4 regions of the Sphingobium sp. HDIP04 genome follow, and region 3 is predicted to be linked to each of the others. Evidence: riboswitches for the same ligand, from Rfam matches in the RefSeq annotation. Region 3 holds a riboswitch; each other region holds the start of a gene.
The links. Region 3 has a riboswitch for cobalamin ahead of L286_RS37010 (TonB-dependent receptor plug domain-containing protein). Riboswitches for the same ligand answer to the same signal wherever they lie in the genome.
Positions count from the first base shown of each region.

Region 1: another riboswitch for cobalamin. It lies ahead of L286_RS37310 (HoxN/HupN/NixA family nickel/cobalt transporter); the one in region 3 lies ahead of L286_RS37010 (TonB-dependent receptor plug domain-containing protein).
Region 2: another riboswitch for cobalamin. It lies ahead of L286_RS37465 (DUF1636 domain-containing protein); the one in region 3 lies ahead of L286_RS37010 (TonB-dependent receptor plug domain-containing protein).
Region 4: another riboswitch for cobalamin. It lies ahead of L286_RS37335 (precorrin-3B synthase); the one in region 3 lies ahead of L286_RS37010 (TonB-dependent receptor plug domain-containing protein).

Region 1 is NZ_ATDO01000094.1:10,936-13,129, reverse strand. Features, by position in the region: gene L286_RS37310 (HoxN/HupN/NixA family nickel/cobalt transporter) at 1-1,046, opposite strand, end outside; cobalamin riboswitch at 1,199-1,425, opposite strand; gene L286_RS37305 (hypothetical protein) at 1,583-1,825, opposite strand; gene L286_RS37300 (CHAT domain-containing protein) at 2,135-2,194, shown strand, end outside.
Region 2 is NZ_ATDO01000095.1:449-2,642, forward strand. Features, by position in the region: partial or broken gene cobT (nicotinate-nucleotide--dimethylbenzimidazole phosphoribosyltransferase) at 1-496, opposite strand, end outside; gene L286_RS37465 (DUF1636 domain-containing protein) at 493-900, opposite strand; cobalamin riboswitch at 1,095-1,285, opposite strand; gene L286_RS37470 (MgtC/SapB family protein) at 1,278-1,910, shown strand; gene L286_RS37475 (acetyl-CoA C-acyltransferase) at 2,061-2,194, shown strand, end outside.
Region 3 is NZ_ATDO01000089.1:3,114-5,307, reverse strand. Features, by position in the region: gene mobA (molybdenum cofactor guanylyltransferase) at 74-613, opposite strand; cobalamin riboswitch at 693-906, shown strand; gene L286_RS37010 (TonB-dependent receptor plug domain-containing protein) at 1,079-2,194, shown strand, end outside.
Region 4 is NZ_ATDO01000094.1:18,535-20,728, reverse strand. Features, by position in the region: gene L286_RS37335 (precorrin-3B synthase) at 1-1,017, opposite strand, end outside; cobalamin riboswitch at 1,190-1,407, opposite strand; gene bluB (5,6-dimethylbenzimidazole synthase) at 1,495-2,124, opposite strand; gene cobO (cob(I)yrinic acid a,c-diamide adenosyltransferase) at 2,121-2,194, opposite strand, start outside.

The DNA.
Region 1 (2,194 bases), on a different contig from region 3:
CCGGCGATGGAGGCGACCTCGATCTCGTCGAAACCTCTCCAGCGGTAGATGGCCCAGCTCAGCAGCCAGCAGGCGGCGAACAGGCCGATGATGACGAAGCCCAGGCTGTTGAAATGATCGCCAAGGTCGGCGGCCAGGGTCCATGCGCCGCCGCGGAGGCCGAGCCTGTCGCCCAGCAGCGCCGCCGCCTCGATCCCGCCGATGAGCAGCGCGACCAGCGCCGACGCCAGCGTGATGGTGATGTTGTAGTAGAGCTTGCGGATCGGCTTCACGAACGCCCATCGATAGGCGCCCATCATCAGCGCGCCGTCCGCCGTGTCGATCAACGCCATGCCCGCCGCAAAGAGCAGGGGGAAGATGAGGACGGTCGCGATGGAAAGGCCGCTGGCCGCCTGGCCGGCGGACAGGCCCAGAATGGCGACCTCCGTCGCGGTGTCGAAGCCCAGGCCGAAGAGAAAGCCGAGCGGCGCCATGTGCCAGCTTCGCGTCACCAGCCGGAAAAGCGGCCGGAAGAGGCGCGACAGAAGACCCCGGCTGCCGAGCAGCATGTCCATGTCTTCATCGACATAGGCGCCGCCCCTTCGAACATGGTTGAAGGTCTTGAGCACTGATCGCAGGATGATCAGGTTCATCGCCGCGATGGCGAAGAGGAAGGTTGCCGACACGATCGTCGCAATGGTGCCGCCAATGGCTCCAGCGGCCTCCACCCGGCTCAGCGCATTGGCGGCGAAGGCGATGAGGACAGCGGCGATCAGGACGATGCCGCTATGGCCGATGGCGAACCAGAAGCCGACGGCAAGGGGCCGCTGGCCATCCTGCATCAGCTTGCGGGTCGCATTGTCGATGGCGGCGATGTGATCGGCGTCGACGGCATGGCGAAGGCCCAGGCTCCAGGCCAGCAGCGCCGTGCCCAGCATGACGGGGTCGCCGGCGAAAATGGCGAAGGCCGCGATCCAGGCGGCCAGATTGGCGGCGAGGAGCCCGGCGAACATGCCGGCGGCGCGGCGGCGCAGGCGGCCGGACGGCGCATGGGACGATATGGTCATAGGGACGATCCCCGTCGGCGTCTGCGAACCGGACGGAAGCCGCCTGCATGCCGGACGGACGCTCTTGCGCCCGGCATGCGGACAGCAGCTCCCGCTGCGTGAAGCGTCGCTCAGACGGAGGACCGTGCCGCGGCCATCCCCTGGACCATGGCAAGAGCGACCAGACGCAGGCAGGTTTCCTGGCTCGCGGGTCACGGCTTGGCGCATGGCCTTCCCAGGCCTCGCATGACTTAGCGTCCGGCCCAGTGGCTGATCCTGCCGCATGTGCGGAGGATCGCTATGCGTCTCGCTCGCCGCTTACAGTTGCAGGGACAGCCGCGGATTCATCACCGCATTCCCTATTAAGCCCCCTGAAGGGGCACCGGCGCGATCATGAAGGCCAGCCGAAACCGGCCTTCATGGGCGTGCATAGAGGCTGGGCGAGCAAATGGGAAGAGGAGCAATGACGACTTCTTCCGTCGGGCAGGGCCAACGCGCCGCTCCCGGCGAGGCGCTGGAGGCGCAGGACTCGCAGCGCCGGGGACGACGATCCTATTTCAATGCACCTCCGCCCTCAGCCGTTCGACCAGCTTTTCGATCTCCCACGGCTCCAGCACCCAGGTTCGCGTCTTGCGACCTTCGCGATGGACCGGCTGGGTCAACAGGATGCGCGCCTGTTCCTTCGCATGGGGCTTGAAGATCGCGAAATGCTGGGCGCAATCGCGGATCGTGCCGATGATCGGCGCCTTGCCGTCCAGGTCGATCATGGTGGCGGGCTGGTCCCAGGGCATGTTCAGCATGACGTCTTCCATTCTTCTATGATCGGCGCTGCAACTCGCTTGATCACTGGCGACCATAGCGGCGGATCGGCCGCCTGTATCGCCCAAAAACAAGGGCCCAACTGTCACTTTTCTGGTTTGCTCCTGGACAGGAGGCGGGCGAACATGCCCCTGCCCGGCGCGTTTCGCCTTGCGGCGCGGCGTCGGGGGGCGTTATGACGGCCCGATCATGCAAAAGGGGGCTTTGCACGGACATATCCGGCAGGGTTTGGGGGATAGGGCTTGAGCGTTTTGGGGAAGTTGGTTCGCGGGCCTGCGGGATGGGCCGCCTTGACTCTGTCCGTGGCAGCGCACGCCCAGGCGACGGGGGACCGTCCGCTGCTGAGGGAC
Region 2 (2,194 bases), on a different contig from region 3:
CAATGCCCATCTCGCCCGGCAACAGCAGGTCGAGGCCCTCTTCCGCCGCCGCCGCTCCGGCATTGATCGCGCTCAGGCAATCCGCCTCGCTCATGGCCGCCTCCGCGCAGATGTCGCCGGTCGGCCGTTCCAGATCGAGCGCGACGACGGCCAGTTCCGCGCCGCAGGCCTGGGCCAGCGCGTTGATCGCCGCGCCGCCATGACGGAAATTGGCCACCATCTGCGCCGTGACCTCTGCCGGGAAGGCGCTGACGCCCCGCGCCGCGACGCCATGATTCCCCGCGAAGATAGCGGCGCGGATGCGCTCCGCCCGGGGCCGTTCCCGCCGCTGCCAGCCCGCCATGAACAGGGCGATCTCCTCCAGCCGCCCCAGCGAACCGGCGGGCTTCGTCAGCACCCGCTGCCGCTCCGCCGCCGCTGCGGCAGCGCCTGCGTCCAGGGCGGGAAGCTCCGCCAGAGCGGCGGCAAAGGCGGCCCGGTCGACGAAGCGGATCATGAACAGACGAAGCCGTCGGGCGGCGTGCGGACGATGAAATGCCCCTTCACCCCCTGCGGCCAGTCGGCATAGCGCACCACGCCCTCCTCGCTTTCGGCGTGGCGCGCCGCATAGTCCAGTATCGCCCGCGCGGCTTCCTCATCGGGGGTGAAGTCGCCCAGCACATAGCCGACCTTTCCGGTCCCGCGCACATGCACCGCGCAATGGCGATCGCAGGCGAAGAGGCAGGGCATGTCCTGCACCGCGACAGCCGCATAGGCGGGATCGCCGTCGCGAACCCTGTGAAGCGCCTCGACCAGCAGGGCGCCGCCTCGCCGCCCTGCCGCATCCGCCCGCTGCTCCGCCGAAAGACGGCAGGTCGAACAGACGACCACCGACGCCCCAGGCCCGACAGCCCGCAGCATCAGCAATGGCCCCGCAAATCAGTCATTCCACATCCTCCAGCCCGGCGGCATGCGCCCCATCGGGAACCGGGCAAGGGAGGACAGGCCGGCACCAGGGCAGGCGACAGGACTCCCCCCCGCGCGGTCGCACCGGCAAGGCGATGGCTGTCGCTCGGCGAGGAGACCCCCGTTCGCCCGGCACACCCTGTCCGGTCGAAGAACGACGGCGTCAGGCAGGTCTCCTGGCTCGCGGGTCGATGCTGTCCGGCCGCCTTCTCGAAACCCTGTCGGTTCAATGGCGCGATGGCCGGAAGGCTCGCCGCTTACAGTTGCAGGGGCAGCGCGGGCATTTCACCCGACTTCCCTTTTCATCCCCTTGCAGGGAACCTGTCGCGCCAGTGCTGATAAAGCCGGCTTCGATCAATCGCAAGGCCGGAAATGGGAGGGTGGCGACGCGGTCGGGCCTCGGCTTCCGCTGCCGTCCGTCCTGGAGGGAACGGCAGCCGCCCTTCGCGGGTTTCATGGCCATGTTGGCCAACGATTTCGGCACCACGCTCGTCCGCCTTGTCCTTGCGACGCTGCTCGGCCTTGCCCTGGGCTTCGAGCGGGAACGCAACGGCCATGATGCGGGCCTGCGCACCCATGGCCTGGTGTCGCTGAGTTCGGCCATGCTGACGCTGTCGGCGCTCGAATTGGTGGAAGTGCACCCGGACGGGGATCCGATCCGCGTGGTTCAGGGACTTGCGCAGGCGATCGGCTTCATTGCGGGCGGCCTTATCTTCGTGCGCGGCGGGGATGTGCGCAACATGACCACGGCCGCCAGCCTGTGGATGGCTGCGGCCGTCGGCATCACGGCCGGGGCGGGCCAATATGTGCTCGTGCTCGTCGGATCGCTGATCGCGCTGATGCTGCTTTCCTTGCTCCTCCTGGTCGAAAAGCGCATCGCCCGGCGAAGCCGCAAGGCGGACAGGCTGGAGGGCGACGCCATGCCCAACCGGCGCGGTTCCGTGGTCCCGGATCGCGAGGGTTGAACGGCAAATCCGCGCCGCCTTCCCCGGCTGCGCGCCCGGCGGTATAGGAAAAGAGCGAACCGATGCGAATGGAAAATCAGGGTTGCGATTCGCCTGCGACGCCGCGCTTCGCCCCGTCCGGAATCTGCCCAGGCGCCTGAGGAAAGAAAAATGAACAAGGACATCATCATCGCGGGCTATGCCCGGACGCCCATGGGCGGTTTTCAGGGCGCACTGGCCAGCGTCTCCGCCCCGGAACTGGGCGCCGTGGCGGTCAAGGCGGCGGTCGAACGCTCCGGCGCCGC
Region 3 (2,194 bases):
ATCTCCTCCGTTCGGGCTGAGCCTGTCGAAGCCCTTTTCTTCTCCTCAAGAGAAGCCGAACCCTTCGACAGGCTCAGCCCAATCGGGGAAGAGTGAAGCTTTCCAGATCCTCCGGCCGGTTGATATTGGGCAGCACGAACTCCGGCCGCTCCACGATCCGCGCCCCGGCCCGCTCCAGCCAGCCGTAAATCGACCGGCTATTCTCCTCGGCCAGATGCGCATCCAGCTCTCCCGCCAATGAAGCGGGCCAGAATCCCGCCAGTTGCTGCCCCTTCAGGATCGCCGCGCCGTCCCCGATCAAGGCCTGCGCCAACCCGTCCGGATAGACCGGAACGTCGCACCCCGTCGTCAGCACCGCGTCATAACCCTGCGCCGCCGCATGATGCAGCGCGGCGTTCAGCCCCCCTAACGGCCCCATGTCCGCCGCCGGCCGGTCCGCCAGTCCGATCATTCCCGGAACCCGCCGTCCGCAAATCACGACCGTCTCGACATGCGCGCCCAGCGCCCCCGCCGCATGATCCAGCAATGTCCGCCCATCGAGCATCGCCAAGGCCTTGTCGCTGCCGAAGCGGCTGGATCGTCCCCCGGCCAGAACCGCGCCCAGCAATCGCATTCCGTCCCTCCTCATGCCGCTTGGCATTGTCCTCGCTTTCCCTTATGGCGCGCGGCGCGGGCGGGGACAAACCCTCGCGCGCAAAGAAGATCGCGCCGGTGCCCCCAAAGGGCTGAAAACGGGAATGCGGTGCGGGCGGGAAACCGTCCTATTCCGCGGCTGTCCCTGCAACTGTAAGCGGTGAGCGCGATGCACTTCGGTCCATGGACCGGCCACTGGACGCAAGTCCGGGAAGGCGTGCATCGCTGCGTTGACCCGCGAGCCAGGAGACCTGCCGGCGCATGGTCGCTCTTGCCCTGGCCCAGGGGTTGGCCATGGCACGGTGTTTTCCGTCTGAGCGACGAAGCGGCGCAGGGCCGCATCGGTGCGGGGGAGGGCACTGGCGTCGACTTCCCCCTGCGCCGACCGCGATGAGCGGATGCCCTGAGCCATGAAGTCGCAGCGACGCTCAGGGAAACAGATATAATGTTGAAAGCCACCCTCTCTCTTGCCGCTTTGCTTGCGGCCGCGCCCGCCTTCGCCGCCGATGATGACGAGATCATCGTCACCGCGCTGGGCATCGAGCAGCCCCGCGACGAGGTCGGCCAGGCCGTCACCGTCATCGACGCCGACACCATCCGCACGCGCCAGAGCGTCAGCGTCGTAGACCTGCTGGCCACCACGCCGGGCGTGCGCTTCAATCGCAGCGGCAGCCTGGGCGGCGTGACCGGCGTTTCGCTGCGCGGCGCGGAAACGACGCAGACGCTGGTGCTGATCGACGGGGTCAAGGTCAACGACACCAGCGGCATCGGCGACATGTACGATTTCGGCAATCTGCTGACCGGCAATATCCGGCGGATCGAAATTTTGCGGGGGTCCAACTCCATCGCCTATGGCAGCCAGGCGGTCGGCGGCGTCGTCAACGTCATGACCGGCACGCCTGCCGCCGGTTTCGCGGGCAATGCATCGGTCGATTACGGCTATAGCGACACGCTGAACGCCAAGGCGGATGTTTCGGGCGGCAGCGGCATCGCATCGGGCGGCGTCGGCATCGCCTATTTCAACACCGACGGCATTTCCTCCGCCGCCAATGGCACGGAAAAGGACGGCTATGAGAATATCGCCGCCAACGCCAAGCTGAAGCTGGCCTTCACCGATACCCTCAGCCTCGACCTGCGCGGCTATTATATCCATGCCGATCTGGATACCGACAACGGCGTGTTGGACAGCACGGCGGACACCTCCAAATCCGATCAATATGTCGGCTATGCCGGGCTGAACCTGTCGCTGTTCGACGGCAGGCTCACCAACCGGGCGGCCGTGACCTGGTTCCGCATGGACCGCGACTATACATCCGCATTCGGCCCCTATGGCTATTCGGGCACCAATCTGCGCTTCGAATATGAGGGCGTCTATCAGCCGGTCGATCAGGCGAAGCTGGTCTTCGGCTATGAACATGAACGGCCCGACTATGACTTCTCCGGCTTCGGCTCGGTGGAAAGCCACAAGGCCGATGTCGACAGCGTCTATGCGCTGGCGATCTTGAAGCCCTTTGCGGGTCTGTCGTTGACCGGCGGTGCGCGGCGTGACGATCACAGCCAG
Region 4 (2,194 bases), on a different contig from region 3:
CTTTTCCGGCGGCGATCCGGCGCGGGCGTTGCGCGACAGGTCGAAGCGGCCCTGCCGGCCGGTAAGGACCAGCTTGGCGGTTCCCTGGCGGGCGCAGCCCTTGGCGCAGCCCGAAACATGCAGCGACCCTTCGACAAGGGGCGCGAGCCGGGAAGCGAGGCCGCGGGTCTCGACGCTTGCCTGCGGGCATGCGGGCGCGCCGGGGCAGGCATCGACGCGCAGCAGGCCGTCCGGGGGGGCGTGACCGGCGCGTTGCGCGCCGCCTTCCAGGATCAGGCCGCGCCATGGCGTCAGGCGCAGGGCGGCGACGTTCCGTTTTCGCGTCAGCGCGATGAGGCCGTCGGCGTCAATCTGGCCGAAGGGGACGGCGTGGAACGGCCCGGATGCGCTGGCCAGCACGTGGGAAAGTGCGCGGGAAGGCGCGGGCGCCATTTCAGCGGCCATCGGCAGCGGCGCGCCATGCCTGGCTGCGCGGCCCGATGCCGCGCCGCCCGTGGCAAGGAACCAGCGGGCAAGCGCGATCAGGTCGCTCGCCGCCGTTTCGACGCTGGTGGGCGAGCCCATGGGGCGTCCCTCCACCCGCAACAGCAGCGCGCCCGCCTGGCTTCGTTCGAAGCGAAAGTCAGCGGGAACCCCCGCGAGGCAGGGGGCAGGCCCCGCGTCGATGGCGATCCCGATCTTGGAGGGAAGCTGGGGCAGGTCGTCGAGATGGGCGATCAGGCGGAGCGCGATGCTTTCGCTGTCGTCGCCGGGCGTTGAATCCGGCGCGAGCAGGAAATTGCGACGCGCTTCGCGGGCCGGATCGGCATCGGCGAGGCCAAGGGCGACGAGCTGCCGGAGCAGCGGGCCGTGGCTTTGCTCCGTCACGCCGCGAAGCTGAAGCGCGGCCCGGTTGGTGAGGTCGATCAGGCCGTTGCCGTGAAGGCGGGCGGCTTCGGCAAGGGCGAAGGCCTGCGGGAGGGCGAGGCGGCCCTGCGGGGGACGGACCCGCACCAGCAGCCCGTCGCCCGCCATCATCGGGCGCCATGCCGTCGGACACCAGCCGCGAATGGCGGCGGACGATGCGCTGTGCGCGTCTGGCAACGGACTTCACCTCCCACATCGCAACGACGACCGGAGGATGCTTCCCCCAGCCGCATTCGTCGCCCGTGCGGAGAACCGAGCCGTGACCATCCCCTGGACCATGGCTAGAGCGACCCTTGCGTTCGGCAGGTCTCCTGGCTTGCGGGTCACAGCTTCGGCAGGGGCCTTCCCGGATCGCTCCAGTGGCTGGCCGCCCGCTCGGGAGGCCGTCCTTGCCTTGCTCGCCGCTCACAGTTGCAGGGACAGCCGCGGATTAGGGAGCATCCTCCCGCACCGCGTTCCCATTTAAGCCCCTTGCGGGGCACCGACGCGATCGATGGAGCGGGCATGGCCCGTTCCAAGGCTGCTCATAGGCGGAGAGGAAGGGAAAGGGAAGAGGCCTTCAATCCCCCGCATGCGGGAGGGGAATTGTCAGCGAGTCACTATCGTCGAATGCCAGTCCGTCCGATGTTCCCAGCCGCGCCTTTCCAGTTCCGGCGTCGCCTCCTCGCTGACTGGATAGCCCAGGCACAGCAGGCCAAGGCATCGCCAGTTTTCCGGAATGGCGAGCATCGCGTCCACCGTCGCACGGTCCAGTATCGACACCCACCCCATGCCGATGCCGCGAGTCCGGGCGGCGAGCCAGAGCGTGTGGATCGCCATCACGCAGCTATAGCGGCGCGCCTCCGGCATGGTGATCGCGCCCAGCCTGTGGCCGGTTTCCGTGCCTTCGTCGCAATAGACGGCGAACAGCACCGGCGCTTCGCGCAGGCCGTGCAATTTCAGGCTGCGGTAGAGCCTGTCCTCCTCCCCTTCGTACATCTTGCCCGCCTTGGCGACCTGGGCGTCGACATGGACGGCAAGACGCTCGCGCAGGGCGGGCGTTTCGACGCGGACGAAACGCCAGGGCTGCGACAGCCCGACCGACGGCGCGCTGTGAGCGAGGGCGAGGAGCCGTTCGACCTCGCTCTCCTCCAGCGGATCGGTCAGGAAATGGCGCACGTCGCGGCGCAGGTGGACCAGTTCCTCGAAGGCGGCGATGTCGAAGGCGGTGCGTGTCAGAATTCGATTCCCGGCTGGGCCTTCACGCCGCTGCGGAAGGGATGTTTGAGGAGGGTCATTTCAGTGACGA